One region of the Pseudomonas sp. PAMC25584 genome, then DNA from elsewhere that is predicted to be linked to it. Evidence: predicted binding sites of a transcription regulator. Region 1 holds the regulator's gene; the other holds the start of a gene.

Evidence for each region. Region 1 encodes FliA, which starts transcription of late flagellar genes. Its sites were predicted from a motif close to CTAAAGTTTNNNNNNNNNNNGCCGNTAA; they were not measured.
Region 2: ACS5Q8_RS19185 (methyl-accepting chemotaxis protein) is a predicted target of FliA. The motif match lies at 4,273-4,300, and genes of this name have one in related genera.

Annotation. Positions count from the first base shown of each region.
Region 1 covers NZ_CM176870.1:4,397,442-4,407,213, forward strand. Annotated here, with positions in the region: gene ACS5Q8_RS20355 (ParA family protein) at 1-16, opposite strand, end outside; gene motD (flagellar motor protein MotD) at 67-954, opposite strand; gene ACS5Q8_RS20365 (flagellar motor protein) at 970-1,710, opposite strand; gene ACS5Q8_RS20370 (protein-glutamate methylesterase/protein-glutamine glutaminase) at 1,710-2,834, opposite strand; gene ACS5Q8_RS20375 (chemotaxis protein CheA) at 2,883-5,087, opposite strand; gene ACS5Q8_RS20380 (protein phosphatase CheZ) at 5,099-5,887, opposite strand; gene ACS5Q8_RS20385 (chemotaxis response regulator CheY) at 5,906-6,280, opposite strand; gene fliA (RNA polymerase sigma factor FliA) at 6,449-7,189, opposite strand; gene fleN (flagellar synthesis regulator FleN) at 7,186-8,019, opposite strand; gene flhF (flagellar biosynthesis GTPase FlhF) at 8,125-9,441, opposite strand; gene flhA (flagellar biosynthesis protein FlhA) at 9,453-9,772, opposite strand, start outside.
Region 2 covers NZ_CM176870.1:4,142,353-4,148,815, forward strand. Annotated here, with positions in the region: gene ACS5Q8_RS19165 (MBL fold metallo-hydrolase) at 1-835, shown strand, start outside; gene ACS5Q8_RS19170 (bifunctional protein tyrosine phosphatase family protein/NAD(P)/FAD-dependent oxidoreductase) at 893-2,563, shown strand; gene ACS5Q8_RS19175 (sulfite exporter TauE/SafE family protein) at 2,592-3,395, shown strand; partial or broken gene ACS5Q8_RS19180 (DUF6691 family protein) at 3,407-3,598, shown strand; gene ACS5Q8_RS19185 (methyl-accepting chemotaxis protein) at 4,408-5,964, shown strand; gene ACS5Q8_RS19190 (Ldh family oxidoreductase) at 6,064-6,463, opposite strand, start outside.

The DNA of each region.
Region 1 (9,772 bases):
CTGCCCAGACTCTCATTCGGTTGATTCCTCCCGGTGGGCACAGGCGCGACCGAGACAGTGCATAAGTTATTGAGCCGGTGACGGAGAATTGACGGAGCTTTGCCGTACCGGCGGCTTTGCAGAGGCCGGTGCAGTTTGTGTGCCAGCCCGCTTCAATGCTGCGTCCGGGCTCGCATTTGCCGTGCCGGTGCCGGTCAGGCTGCGGCGTACATCCAGGTTGCGCGAGACCACCAGCACCACCCGGCGGTTGCGGGCGCGGCCTTCTACCGTAGCGTTATTGGCCACCGGCTGGAACTCGCCGTAGCCGACCGACGCCAGGCGACTGGGGTTCACACCCTGCATCGCGAGCATACGCACGATGCTGGCCGCCCGGGCCGACGACAGCTCCCAGTTGGTCGGGTACTGCGCGGTATTGATCGGGAAATTGTCGGTAAAGCCTTCCACGTGGATCGGGTTTTCAAACGGTTTGAGGATCGCCGCCACCTTGTCGATGATGGTGAACGCCTGGTCGCTGGGCATGGCATCGGCGCTGGCAAACAGCAGGCTCGAATTGAGCTCGATCTCCACCCACAACTCATTGCCGCGCACGGTCATCTGGTTGGAGCTGATCAGGTCGCCAAACGCGGCGCTGATATCGTTGGCGATGCTTTTCAGCGGGTCGCCGGTGCCACCCATGCCGGCGGAGGTTTCATCGCTATCGTCGACCAGCGGCTTGGCCGGAGTCACGGTCTTGGGCCGCTCTTCGCCGATAGGGATCGGCTTGAGCGAGTGGTCGGCGTCGTTGAACACACCGATCAGGGCTTGGGAAATGACTTTGTACTTGCCTTCGTTGATCGACGAGATGGAGTACATCACCACGAAAAACGCGAACAGCAAGGTGATGAAGTCCGCGTAGGACACCAGCCAGCGTTCATGGTTGACGTGTTCTTCAGGCTCGCGACGGCGACGGCTCACAACCAATACCTCCCATCAGTCCATGAAGCCCTGGAGCTTCAATTCGATGGAGCGCGGGTTCTCGCCCTCGGCAATCGACAGGATGCCTTCGAGCAGCATTTCACGGTAACGCGACTGGCGCGTGGCAATCGACTTGAGCTTGCTGGCGACCGGCAACAGCACCAGGTTGGCACTCGCCACACCGTAGATGGTGGCGACAAACGCAACCGCAATGCCGCTACCCAGTTGCGACGGATCGGCCAGGTTGCCCATCACGTGGATCAGGCCCATCACTGCACCGATGATGCCGATGGTCGGCGCGTAGCCGCCCATGCTTTCAAACACTTTGGCGGCATTGATATCGCGGCTTTCCTGGGTATAGAAATCCACTTCCAGGATGCTGCGAATCGCCTCCGGCTCGGCGCCGTCCACCAGCAATTGCAGGCCTTTGCGCGCGTAGCTGTCGGGCTCGGCGTCGGCCACGCCTTCCAGGCCCAGCAGGCCTTCCTTGCGTGCGGTGAGGCTCCAGTTGACCACGCGGTCGATGCCACCGGCCAGGTCGACACGCGGCGGGAAAATGATCCAGATCAGGATTTGCATGGCGCGTTTGAACGAACTCATGGGCGACTGCAGCAACGCCGCGCCCACGGTGCCACCGATCACGATCAGCGCCGCCGGGCCGTTGGCCAAGGCACCGAGGTGCCCGCCTTCGAGGTAGTTGCCGCCGATGATCGCGACAAACGCCATGGTGATGCCGATCAGGCTCAGTACATCCATCAGAGGCAGGCCTCCACCAAATGCTTGCCGATATCGTCCAGGCTGTAGACGGCGTCGGCCAGGTCAGCCTTGACGATAGCCATCGGCATGCCATAGATCACGCAACTGGCTTCGTCCTGGGCCCAGATCGCACTGCCGCCCTGTTTGAGCAGGCGCGCGCCTTCACGACCGTCGGCGCCCATGCCGGTGAGCACCACCGCCAGAACTTTGTCACCGTAGGACTTGGCTGCCGAACCGAAGGTGATATCCACGCAAGGTTTGTAGTTGAGGCGCTCATCGCCTGGCAGGATTTTGATCGCACCACGGCCATCGACCATCATCTGCTTGCCCCCAGGGGCCAGCAGCGCCAGGCCTGGACGCAGAATGTCGCCATCCTCGGCTTCCTTGACGCTGATGCGGCACAGCTTGTCCAGGCGCTCGGCAAAGGCCTTGGTGAACGCGGCGGGCATGTGCTGGATCAGCACGATTGGCGCCGGGAAGTTGGCCGGCAGTTGGGTCAATACCCGTTGCAGGGCGACCGGGCCGCCGGTCGAGGTGCCGATGGCGACCAGTTTATACGCCTTGCGTTTCGGCGCCGGCGAATGGGCGCTCGGCGCAGGCGTGCGCGCAGGTGCTAGGGCAGGCCGGGCCACAGGCGCCGGAGCAGGGCGACCAAACGCGGTGCTGGTGGGGGCGGCCGGGGCGGCGACCGGCGCGGGCGCCGGGGCGCTGAACAGGCTGCGACGGTTGCTGCGCGAAATGCTGTGGACCTTCTCGCACAGCATCTGCTTGACCTTCTCGGGGTTGCGCGAGATGTCTTCGAAATTCTTCGGCAGGAAGTCCACTGCGCCGGCGTCCAACGCATCCAGGGTGACCCGGGCGCCTTCATGCGTCAGCGAGGAGAACATCAATACCGGGGTCGGGCAGCGCTGCATGATGTGCCGGACTGCGGTGATGCCATCCATCATCGGCATCTCGTAGTCCATGGTGATCACGTCCGGCTTCAACGCTATGGCTTGATCAATCGCCTCTTTGCCGTTGGTGGCCGTACCGACCACCTGGATCGTTGGATCGGCGGAAAGAATTTCCGAGACGCGGCGGCGGAAGAAACCCGAATCGTCCACCACCAGGACCTTGACTACCATAAACACTCCGTTAGGCGGGGCGGGCAATACCGCCCTGCCCCACCAGAATCAAATACGCCGTGCGGCGTAACGCTTGAGCATGCTCGGAACATCGAGAATCAATGCGATGCGACCGTCACCGGTGATGGTCGCACCCGACATGCCCGGGGTTCCCTGCAGCATTTTGCCCAAAGGCTTGATGACGACCTCTTCCTGGCCCACCAGTTGATCGACGACAAAGCCGATGCGCTGGGTGCCCACGGAGAGAATCACCACATGGCCTTCGCGCTGCTCTTCATGGGCAGCCGAGGCGACCAGCCAGCGCTTGAGGTAGAACAGTGGCAACGCCTTGTCGCGCACGATCACCACTTCCTGGCCGTCCACCACGTTGGTGCGCGACAGGTCGAGGTGGAAGATTTCGTTAACGTTGACCAGCGGGAAGGCGAAGGCCTGGTTGCCCAGCATCACCATCAGGGTCGGCATGATCGCCAGGGTCAACGGCACCTTGATGACGATCTTCGAGCCCAGGCCCTTGGTCGAGTAGATATTGATCGAACCGTTGAGCTGGCTGATCTTGGTTTTCACCACATCCATGCCCACGCCACGGCCCGACACGTCGGAAATCTCGGTCTTGGTCGAGAAGCCCGGGGCGAAGATCAGGTTGTAGCACTCGGTGTCGGTCAGGCGGTCGGCGGCGTCTTTGTCCATCACGCCACGCTTGACCGCGATACCCCGCAGGATCGCCGGGTCCATGCCTTTGCCGTCATCGGTGATCGACAGCAGGATATGGTCGCCCTCTTGTTCCGCCGCCAGAATCACCTTGCCGCCACGGGACTTGCCCGAGGCTTCGCGTTCTTCCGGGGTTTCTACGCCGTGGTCGACGGCGTTGCGCACCAAGTGGACCAGCGGGTCGGCCAGGGCCTCGACAAGGTTTTTGTCGAGGTCGGTTTCTTCACCCACCAGTTCCAGGTTGATCTCTTTCTTGAGCTGACGTGCCAGGTCGCGAACCAGGCGAGGGAAGCGGCCGAAGACTTTCTTGATCGGCTGCATCCGCGTCTTCATCACTGCGGTCTGCAAGTCGGCGGTGACCACATCGAGGTTCGACACGGCCTTCTGCATGGCTTCGTCGCCGCTGCTCAGGCCCAGGCGCACCAGGCGGTTACGCACCAGCACCAATTCGCCGACCATGTTCATGATGTCGTCCAGGCGCGCGGTGTCCACGCGCACGGTGGTTTCGGCTTCACTGGCGGGCTTGTCGGCCACGGCGGCGGCCGGGGCTCGCGCGGGAGCAGCAGCTGGGGCCGGCGCCGGCTTGGCGGCGGCAGGCGCCGCCGCTTTGGCTGGCGCTGGTTTGGCTGCTACCGGAGCTGCCGTCGCCGCTGCGGCCGGGGCCACTTCGGTGAACTTGCCCTTGCCGTGCAATTCGTCGAGCAACGCTTCGAATTCGTGATCGGAAATCAGCCCGTCGCCGGCAGGTGCTGCACTGGCAGCAGGTGCGGCGGCAGTCGCTGCGACTTCCGGCAAGGCATCGGCAGCAAAGGCGCCCTTGCCATGCAACTGATCGAGCAACGCTTCGAATTCGTCGTCGGTAATGTCGGTGCCGGCGGTCGCCGCCGGCGCTTGCGGCGCAGCCGTGGGTGCAACGGCGTCGGCGGCGAACTGGCCTTTGCCGTGCAACTGATCGAGCAGGGATTCGAATTCTGCGTCGGTAATGTCTTCGCTGGTCGGCACGGCGACTGCGGCGACCGCTTGCGGCGCTTCGGCTTCGGCCTTGACCGCATTGAGAGAGTCGAGGAGTTGCTCGAACTCGCTGTCGGTGACATCGGCTTCGGCTTCGACCACAGGCTCCGGAGCCGCTTCCACCACCGGCGCGGCCGAGGTGTCGGCAGGTTCAGCCAGGCGCGCCAGGGCGGCCAGCAGTTCCGGAGTGGCTGCGGTGATCGGGGCACGTTCGCGGACTTCGCTGAACATGCCGTTGACCGCATCCAGTGCTTCGAGAATCACGTCCATCAGCTCCGAATCAACGTGACGTTCACCCTTGCGCAGGATGTCGAACACGTTCTCGGCGATGTGGCAGCACTCCACCAGCTCATGGAGCTGGAGGAAGCCGGCGCCCCCTTTTACAGTGTGAAAACCGCGAAAAATTGCATTGAGCAGGTTCGCATCATCCGGTCGGCTTTCCAGCTCGACCAGTTGTTCGGACAGTTGCTCTAAAATTTCGCCGGCCTCTACAAGGAAATCCTGAAGGATTTCTTCATCGGCGCCGAAGCTCATGGGTGTGCTCCTTAGAAGCCTAAACTGGATAACAGGTCATCTACGTCATCCTGACCTGACATAACGTCTTCACGTTTATCGGCATGAATCTGCGGACCTTCACCCTTGGCGAGATGTTTTTGTGGATCTTTTTCCGAGAGGATCGCTTCGCGGTCATGTTCGATGCCGGCAAAACGATCAACTTGGCCTGCCATAAGCACCAATTTGAGCAAGTTGCTTTCCACTTCGGTGACCAATTGGGTCACGCGCTTGATCACCTGACCGGTGAGGTCCTGGTAATCCTGGGCGAGCAGAATGTCATTGAGGTTGCTGGAAACCGTGTGGTTGTCCTGTTCGCTGCGCGACAGGAAACCTTCAACCCGACGGGCCAACTCACGAAATTCCTCAGCCCCCACTTCCCGACGCATGAAACGGCCCCAGTCAACGCTGAGCGCCTGGGCTTCATTGGCCATGCCGTTGACCAGAGGCGTGGCGTTTTCCACCAGATCCATGGTGCGGTTGGCCGCCGCTTCAGTCAGCCTGACCACATAGGACAGGCGTTCAGTCGCATCGGTGATTTGCGAAATCTCTTCGGCCTGGGGCATGTGCGGGTCAATCTGAAAGTTGACGATCGCACTGTGCAGCTCGCGTGTGAGCTTGCCCACTTCCTGATACAGGCCGCGGTCACGGGTCTGGTTAAGCTCATGGATTAACTGCACCGCGTCGCCGAACTGGCCTTTTTCGAGGCTCTCGACGAGCTGGTGAGCATGCTTTTTCAGGGTCGACTCAAAGTCCCCCTGTGACGTTTCTTTATGCTCCATAGCTCCCCCGTGGCAGCATCAATGACCGATGCGTTCGAAGATTTTTTCGATCTTCTCTTTCAAGGCCAGCGCAGTGAATGGCTTGACCACGTAGCCGTTGACCCCGGCCTGGGCGGCTTCGATGATCTGCTCACGCTTGGCTTCGGCGGTCACCATCAACACGGGAAGACTGCGCAGTTTTTCATCGGCGCGCACATGACGCAGCAAGTCGATACCGGTCATGCCGGGCATGTTCCAGTCGGTTACCAGAAAGTCGATGCTCCCGCTGTTGAGGATCGGAATCGCCGTAAGGCCGTCATCCGCCTCGACCGTGTTGGTGAACCCAAGGTCACGCAACAGGTTTTTTATGATCCGCCGCATCGTTGAGAAGTCATCAACGATGAGGATTTTCATGTTCTTGTCCAATTCGACCTCCAAGCAGTCTTAAACGCGCCCAGCACCTGGACGCGCCATTTCAATCAACAGGCGTTACACAAAAAAGGACTGCCCAGGGCACCACGAAACTCACCCGCGAAAACCAGAGCCCTCACGGTAGTGTTTGCAGTGTCCCCACACTGCCTGTCAGCGCGCGCGCCACTCTCCCAGGCGTCCCCGCAAGCGGGCTGCGCACTGGCTGTGCAGTTGGCTGACACGCGATTCGCTGACCCCCAGGACCTCACCGATTTCCTTGAGGTTCAGCTCTTCGTCGTAGTACAGCGCCAACACCAGTCGCTCACGCTCCGGCAAATTGGCAATCGCGTCCGCCAGCGCACCCTGAAAGCGTTCATCTTCCAGGTCACGCGACGGCTCGAGATGAGTACTCGCGCCATCCTCGTGCAGCCCTTCGTGTTCGCCGTCCTGCAACAGGTCGTCGAAACTGAACAGGCGACTGCCCAAGGTATCGTTCAAAATCCCGTAATAATCATCGAGACTCAATTGGAGTTCGGCCGCAACTTCGTGATCTTTAGCGTCGCGACCGGTTTTTGCTTCAATTGCACGAATTGCGTCACTGACCATGCGCGTATTGCGGTGTACCGAACGCGGCGCCCAATCCCCTTTACGCACCTCATCGAGCATCGCGCCACGGATACGGATACCCGCATACGTCTCGAAACTCGCACCTTTGCTCGCGTCGTATTTGGTCGACACTTCGAGCAGGCCGATCATGCCGGCCTGGATCAAGTCTTCGACCTGAACGCTGGCGGGCAGGCGTGCCAGCAAGTGATAAGCGATGCGCTTGACCAGGGGCGCATAGCGCTCGATCAATTCACCTTGGCTGTCACGTGCCGATTTCTTGTAAAGGTTATAGCCGCTGGCTGTCATAGCACCGGTCCTGCGCTCGTCTGATGCACCAATCGCTCGACGAAAAACTCCAGATGCCCCCGTGGGTTGGCGGGCAATGGCCAGGTATCGACCTTCTGAGCAATAGCCTTGAACGCCAAGGCGCATTTCGAACGAGGGAACGCTTCGTAGACTGCACGCTGCTTTTGCACAGCCTTGCGTACACACTCGTCATAGGGAACTGCGCCGACGTATTGTAAGGCGACATCGAGAAAGCGATCTGTGACCTTGGTCAACTTGGCGAACAGGTTGCGCCCTTCCTGCGGGCTCTGGGCCATATTGGCCAGCACGCGGAAGCGGTTCATGCCGTAGTCACGATTCAGTAGTTTGATCAGGGCGTAGGCGTCGGTGATCGAGGTGGGTTCATCGCAGACCACCAGCAGGACTTCTTGCGCGGCGCGCACGAAGCTGACCACGGACTCGCCGATCCCGGCGGCGGTGTCGATCACCAGCACGTCGAGGTTGTCGCCGATATCGCTGAACGCCTGAATCAGGCCGGCATGCTGCGCCGGGCTCAGGTGGACCATGCTCTGAGTGCCCGAGGCGGCCGGCACGATGCGGATGCCTCCAGGGCCCTGCAGCAGCACATCGCGCAGCTCGCAGCGGCCCTCGATCACATCGGCGAGGGTATGTTTGGGCGTGAGCCCCAGCAAAACGTCAACGTTCGCCAATCCCAGGTCAGCATCCAGCAGCATGACACGACGGCCAAGCTCTGCCAGCGCCAGGGACAAATTCACTGACACGTTAGTTTTCCCGACGCCACCTTTGCCGCCGGTCACCGCGATCACCTGTACGGGATGCATGCTGCCCATTTTATTTCTTTACCTTGTCTTGCTTAGACGCAGGCTACATGGGTTGGCCGCGTGAATCGCTGCAGACCATCGATGTAGATACAATTCAGGGTGTTCATGCTGCCCTCAACCCACCCGTTTTGCCGGGTTGTGGTAAAGGTCGGCGAACATATCGGCCATCGCTTCCTCGCTAGGCTCTTCTTGCATTTGCACGCTGACGGCACGGCTGACCAACTGATGACGGCGCGGCAGATGCAAATCATCTGGAATCCGCGGCCCGTCGGTCAGGTAGGCGACCGGAAGTTCATGACTGATCGCCAGGCTCAACACCTCGCCCAGGCTCGCGGTTTCATCGAGCTTGGTGAGGATGCATCCGGCCAGGCCACAGCGCTTGTAGCTATGGTACGCAGCGGTAAGAACTTGTTTTTGGCTGGTGGTTGCAAGCACCAGGTAATTTTTTGACTTGATACCACGCCCGGCCAGGCTTTCCAGTTGCATGCGCAACGCCGGGTCGCTGGCTTGCAGGCCGGCGGTATCGATCAACACCACACGCTTGCGCAGCAACGGATCGAGGGCGTTGGCCAGGGACTGGCCCGGGTCAACGTGGGTCACCGACACATTGAGGATACGGCCCAGGGTCTTGAGTTGCTCCTGGGCACCGATGCGGTAGCTGTCCATGCTCACCAGCGCGATATTCTGGGCGCCGTACTTGAGCACGTAACGCGCGGCCAGCTTGGCCAGGGTGGTGGTCTTGCCCATGCCGGCAGGGCCGACCATGGCGATCACGCCACCCTCTTCCAGGGGTTCGAGTTCCGGGGTCACGATCATCCGCGCCAGGTGGGCCAGCAACATGCGCCAGGCCTGGCGAGGTTCTTCGATTTCGGTGGTCAGCGCCAGCAGGTCGCGGGACAACGGGCCGGACAGACCGATGCGTTGCAGGCGACGCCACAGGTTGGCCTGTTGCGGTTTGCTGCCTTGCAGTTGGGTCCACGCCAGCGAACCAAGCTGCACTTCCAGCAGTTCGCGCAGGCCGTTGAGTTCAAAGCGCATCGAATCGAACACACGCTGGTCGACTGCGGCGGCCGGAGCTGGCGCGGCAGGACGCGGCGGCTCGATGAACGTCGGCTCGATCAACGGCTCGGCGGCGGTCAGCGGCAGGCCGGCGAACAACTGGCGATTGGTGGTCGCATCGCTGTCGCCACGCATGCTCAGTTCGGCCTGGGCCGAGACAATGCGCGAGGCAGTCTTGCGCAGCTCGTCTTCAAGCTCCATGTTCGGGACGCGCGGGGCCAGCGCCGAAGGGGTGTAATCCAGGGCAGCCGTCAGCTCGACACCGCCGGCAATACGACGGTTACCGATAATCGCAGCGTCGGCGCCCAGCTCGTCACGTACCAGTTTCATGGCCTGACGCATATCGGCGGCGAAAAAACGCTTTACTTGCATAACCCACTACCTCAGCCGTTGGGCCCTACTGTCGCGACGATAGTCACTTGCTTGTTGTCAGGGATTTCCTGATAAGCCAAAACGTGCAAATTCGGCACTGCCAGGCGTCCAAACCGCGACAACATCGCTCGGACCGGACCTGCCACCAACAGAATCACCGGTTGGCCCTGCATTTCCTGGCGCTGTGCGGCGTCGATCAACGAACGCTGCAGTTTTTCAGCCATGCTTGGCTCCAGCAGAACGCCCTCTTCCTGGCCTTGTCCTGCCTTCTGAATACTATTGAGCAATATTTGTTCCAACCTTGGCTCCAAGGTGATCACAGGTAGCTCAG
Region 2 (6,463 bases), 260 kb from region 1:
CCACACCGTCAGCTATCTGGTGCTCGATGAGGCCACCCTCCACTGCGCGATTATCGACAGCGTATTGGATTACGACCCTAAATCAGGCTACACCGCCACCACCTCCGCCGACTGTCTGATAGCACGGGTGAACGAGCTGAACGCAAAGGTCGAGTGGATTCTCGAGACCCACGTCCACGCCGACCACCTGACCGCCGCGCCCTACCTGAAAGAAAAGCTCGGTGGAAAAATAGGCATCGGCAGCCAGATCTCGACGGTGCAAAAGGTCTTCGGCACGCTGTTCAATACCGGTAGTGAGATGCCCCGCGACGGCAGCCAGTTCGATCACCTGTTCGTCAACGACGAATCGTTCAGCATCGGCACGCTGCACTGCACCGCGCTGCATACACCCGGCCATACGCCGGCCTGTATGACTTACCTGATCAGCAAGGGCAGCGAAACGGCGGCCTTCGTCGGCGATACGCTGTTCATGCCCGACTACGGCACCGCCCGCTGCGACTTCCCCGGCGGTAATGCGCGCACGCTGTTCCAGTCAATCAACAAAGTGTTGAGCCTGCCAGCAGATACGTTGCTGTATATGTGCCACGACTACCAGCCAGGCGGCCGCGAGCTGCAATTCGTCAGCACCGTTGCCGAACAACGCGAGCACAACGTGCATGTGCGTAACGGCATCAGTGAGGAGGAGTTCGTGGCGATGCGTACCAAGCGGGATGCCTCGATGGACATGCCGACACTGATCCTGCCCTCGGTCCAGGTCAACATGCGAGCCGGGCATTTGCCCGAGCCTGAATCGAACGGGACCCGCTATCTGAAAATCCCGCTCAACGTCGCCTGACACTCATCCCCCCCCCCAAAAAACATATAAGAAAAAATACCCATAACGGAGACACTTATGGATATCCGCCGCCTTGCACCTGCTTTATCGGTATCAGAACAGATTCTCCCCAGCCAACTGGCTGAACTGAAAGCCGCCGGCTTTCGCGCCATCATCTGTAACCGCCCCGATGGCGAAGGCAGCGACCAACCGTTGTTTGCCGAAATCAAACGCGCCGCCGATGCGGTCGGCATCGAGGCGCACTACCTTCCCGCCGAATCGGGCAAAGTCACCGACGAGCAAGGGGTCGCCTTCGGCACGCTGCTGGAAACGCTGCCCAAGCCGGTATTGGCCTATTGCCGCTCCGGTATGCGCTCGACAACGATGTGGGCGCTGTCACAAGCGGGTCAACACGACCTGCCGCACATCGTCGAAAGCGCCAAAAAAGCCGGCTTCGACATGAAAGGCGTGATTCGGCGGATTGCGAACCAGGGTCGCACGCCGGTCGAAGTGGCTGAGGCGCAGCACACCGTGGTCATCATCGGCGCGGGCGCGGCGGGTATCGCCACCGCCTCCAGCCTGCTGGCCCGCGCGCCGGGGCTCGACATTGCGATCGTCGACCCGGCCGATGTGCATTACTACCAGCCTGGCTGGACGCTGGTGGGCGCGGGTGTGTTCGACGCGCGCCAAACGGCTCACACGATGGGCACCACCCTGCCCCGCGGCGTGCATTGGATCAAGGCGGCGGTGGCGGCTTTCGAGCCCGAGCGAAATGCGGTCATTCTGGATGGCTGCCGGGTCGTCAAATACGAGCAACTGATCGTGTGCCCCGGCCTGAAGCTCGATTGGCACGCCGTCGAAGGGTTGTCGGAGACCCTGGGCCGCAACGGCGTGACCTCCAACTACCTGTATCACCTGGCGCCTTATACCTGGGAAAGGGTGCAGCAACTGCGCGGTGGCCGGGCGATTTTCACGCAGCCGCCGATGCCGATCAAATGTGCCGGGGCACCGCAAAAAGCCATGTACCTATCGGCCGATCATTGGAAACGCAGCGGCGTACTGGATGCCATCGAGATCGAGTTCTACAGCGCCGGTGCAGTGCTGTTTGGGGTTCCCGATTATGTGCCGGCGCTGATGGAATACGTCACGGCTTACGGTATCGACCTGAATTTCGGCAACACCCTCACCCGCGTCGACGGCCCGGCACGGACGGCCACGTTCAGCGGCGTGAACCCGGATGGCAGCCCCCGTGTGGTGACCCGTGAGTTTGATTTGCTGCATGTGGTACCACCGCAGGTCGCGCCGGATTTCATTCGGGTCAGCCCGTTGGCTGACGCGGCCGGCTGGATTGATATCGACCCCGCCACGCTGCGGCATAAAACCTGGGCAAACATTCATGCGCTGGGCGACGCGGCCAATTCGAGCAACGCCAAGACCGCTGCCGCCGCCCGCAAGCAGGCGCCGGTGGTGGCCCATAACGTGTTGGCGGCCATGGGTAAGGCGAACGGTTGCGCCCAGTACGACGGTTATGGCTCCTGCCCGCTGACGGTGGAACGCGGCAAGATCGTCCTGGCGGAGTTCACCTATGGCGGCAAGGTCGCCCCCAGCTTCCCGTCATGGCTGATCGACGGCACCCGCCCCTCCCGACTGGCCTGGCTGCTCAAAGAGCGGATTCTTCCACCGCTGTATTGGAAGGGCATGCTCAAGGGCCGCGAATGGCTGGCGAAACCCGAGTTGACCGACCAATGAAATCAGGGCTGAACGCAAGGAGACTGAAATGATCATCGTCTTACTGCTCGGGCTGACAGTGGGCGTGATTCTGGCGCTGACCGGCGCCGGCGGTGGAATACTCGCGGTGCCGTTGCTGGTGTTCGGGGCGGGCTTGAGCATGGCCGAGGCCGGGCCCATTGGCCTGCTGGCCGTCGGCCTGGCCGCGACCCTGGGCGCGGTGATGGGCCTGAAAAACGGCACCGTCCGCTACAAGGCAGCGCTGTTAATTGCCACCGCAGGCATCATCTGTTCGCCCCTGGGCCTTTGGTTGGCGCAGCGCACGCCGAATCGTCCGTTGACGATCCTGTTTGCCTGCGTGCTGATGTATGTGGCGTTCCGGGTATTCAAACGGTCGTTGCCGCCCTCCCCCACGTCGAAGGCGACTGCGACCAAGCCGCCGCCCTGCGTATTGGACGCCCAACGAGGCAAGCTGAACTGGACGGCGCCGTGCGCCTGGGCGCTCACAGTGTCTGGCGTGGTTGCGGGCGGGCTTTCAGGCCTGCTCGGCGTGGGCGGCGGCTTTGTGATGGTGCCGGCGCTACAGCGATACACCAATTTGACCGCGCAGTCGGTGCTGGCAACGTCCCTGGCGGTGATTGCACTGGTGTCGATGTCCGGCGTTGCCGCCAGCTCTGCGGCCGGGCATCTGCAGTGGGCGATTGCCCTGCCGTTCTCCATAGGTGCATTGTTTGGAATGGCCTGCGGGCGCCTGATCGCAGCGCGGCTGGCAGGCCCGCACTTGCAACGCGGGTTTGCCGCCGTGTCGATGCTGGTTGCGGTGGCCCTACTGGTCAAAGCGATTGGATCATGAGCCTAGACTAGCGACTTCCAGGCGTGCCTGAACTGGGCCGACGCCAGGTTGGCGGCAGCCTGTTATTTGGCATCGGTTGGGACATTGCCAGGATTTGCCCTGGCCCGGCGGTGGCCATCCTGCTGAAGGGACACTGGCAAGCCATCGTGTTTTTGCATCTAAGACGCAACTACCGCCGCAGCATTTTATTGAATAACGGTTAAAGGCAGACTCAACTTATCAGCTGAATCGAATCATCTGCTTAATACGACAAACCACTCTAGCTGCGCGGGCAACATTATAAGCCGGGTGAATATCCGCACCCAAAAAAATCCAATTTTACTCCGCCTTCTCGTTAGCCATTAGTCGAATACTGCCCCTCACGAGCAGGGCTTTATAGTGCGCGATAGAAAAACCAACCACGATTAAAATCGACTCTCGGTACTTTTAATGTCGCCCATACACGCCTCACCCAACACCCTTCAGATAAATGAGGAACTGTTGCAATTACTCCGAGCGACGGCGAACGCCCAAACGCTCTGGATGACAACTGTCAATCATTTAGAGGCGGCCTGTGATGAGGTATGGCTGGCTCGCATGTTTGAGGTGGAGAGCCTTGAAAACCAATACAGGGCCTGCCAGGACCAATTGTTTTCCTATCTAAAAAAAGCGATCAAGATCTAAATCCCTAATGACGACCCTGCACTCTTTTCGGGCGTTGGCGCCCTGAATACGGGCCCGCCAGAACCCGGACCGTCTGAATATTCGACTAAAGTACAAGGCCGCACTGTTACGCTCGTAAACGCCCCCTTAGTTGAAGAGCCTGCCTCTTCTCCAACGCCCTACAGACGTGGGCTGTAACCTTACAGTCCCACCGCCCCACAATGTCTCGCACATTCCAAAGTTTTTAGACACGCCGCGAATTGTCCTTCGGAACAGCGCGACCGTCAGACTAAAACTAAAGCATTGGAATGGATGGTCGACATTCAGGGAATCAAGGATCACTCAACCTGCGTTACAACCTGGAGTCCATATGTTCGGCTGGATCAGCAATATCCGCGTCAGTGCTAAATTAAGTTTGGGATTCGGCCTGGTACTGGGGCTTACATTGCTACTGGCCGCCACCGGCTGGTACGCCGTGGTGACATTGACCGATCGCGGGCTCAAGGTTGAGGAAATTGCGCAGATCAGCGATTACACCAAAGACTTGCGCATCATTCGTTTACGCATCGGTAAGAATACCCAACCGGATGCCTATCAACCGCTGCAGCAAACCCTGGACCGCCTGGCGGCCCACCTGGACAGTATCAAGGGAAAATTCATCGACCCACGGGATCAAGACCTGATTCAACAGCAGGGAAATGCGGCCAAAGAGTACGGGCAACTGCTGCATGACCTGGCCATGCCCAACGTTGACCAGGCGTCCCTGTTTAAACGAATGGGACAGTTGGGTGACGTGCTGCTCGACACCACGCAAAAACTGATTGAATCGCAAAATGCCAAACGCGATACCGATGCCGCGTCCGCCAAGACCTCGCTCGGACTCGTCGCGACCCTGGCCCTGCTGCTCGGCGCACTCGCCGCATGGGGCATCACACGGCAAATCGTCAATCCACTGCAGCACACGCTCCAGGCGGTGAACCGCATTGCCCGAGGCGATTTGACCGAGCATGTGGCGGTGACCCGGCGTGATGAACTGGGCCAACTGCAGTCAGGCCTCCAACAGATGATGCTCAACCTGCATGAGCTGATCGACGGCATTCGATCCGGCGTCATCCAGGTTGCCAGCGCTGCCGAACAGCTGTCGGCGGTCACCGAGCAAACGAATTCCGGCATCAGCAACCAGAAAGCCGAAACGGATCATGTCGCCACCTCAATGAACGAGATGACCGCCACCGTGCACAACGTCGCCCGCAACGCCGAGGAGGCCTCCGCCGCCGCGTCCGCCGCAGATCAGCAAGCCTGCGAGGGCGAGCAGATCGTGGGGGAAGCCATCGCGCAGATCCAGCGCCTGGCGGCAGAACTCAACCAATCGGCAGACGCCGTCCGCCACCTGCAGGAACAAAGCGATAAAATCGGCGGCGTACTGGATGTGATCAAGGCCGTCGCCCAGCAAACCAACCTGCTGGCGCTGAACGCTGCGATTGAAGCCGCCCGCGCCGGAGAGGCCGGTCGCGGTTTTGCGGTCGTGGCTGACGAGGTGCGCAACCTCGCCCTGCGTACCCAGCGCTCCACCGAAGAAATTGAAATCCTGGTCGCCGGCGTACAAAGCGGCACCCAAGCCGTGGCCACCGGCATGGAAAGCAGCCTGTTGCTGAGCGAAAGCAGCGTGGAATACACCCACCGCGTCGTCAGCGCGCTGGAAAACATCACCAGCAAGGTCTCGATCATTCAGGCGATGAATCAGCAGATTGCCACGGCGGCGGAACAGCAAAGCGCCGTCACCGAGGAGATCAATCGCAGCGTGATCAACGTTCGCGACATCTCCGACCAGACGGCAAACACCTGCGAAGAAACCGCCGCGTCGAGTAACGAACTGGCGCGGCTGGGGCATGAGCTGGAAAAGCTCGTGGAGCGTTTCAAGGTTTAGGTGTGGCAGGGCTGCTGCCGGTTTCCGGCAGCAGTGTGTGAGGGATGACGCGCCACGCAGCCAGGACGGCCTTTTGCAGTCGGGCCTATCCGCATGCAATCACACGATTGTGTCCGCCATCGCCCGCAGCTGCGCCAACTCCTGCTCCGCGATTGCCACTCCGTGCTGCGCGCAATGTTCGCGTTCGCGGTAACGACGCTCGCCCGGCATACGCTGCAAGCCGGCTTGATGCATATGCGCCACCAAGGTCTGGGCACGCTGGGCAAAACGCTCGCCAACGGACTTGCGCGGATCGATCACGATAATCAATTGCCCGGTCCACGGCGTTTTCGCCCCGGGGTGCTGATGCCAGTCGAACTCAAAAGAGAAGTTGCCGCCGGTCAGCGCGGCCGCCAGCAACTCCACCATCATCGACAGGGCCGAGCCCTTGTGCCCGCCAAACGGCAACAATGCGCCGCCATTGAGAATCGCGTTTGGGTCCTGTGTCGCCAGCCCCTGG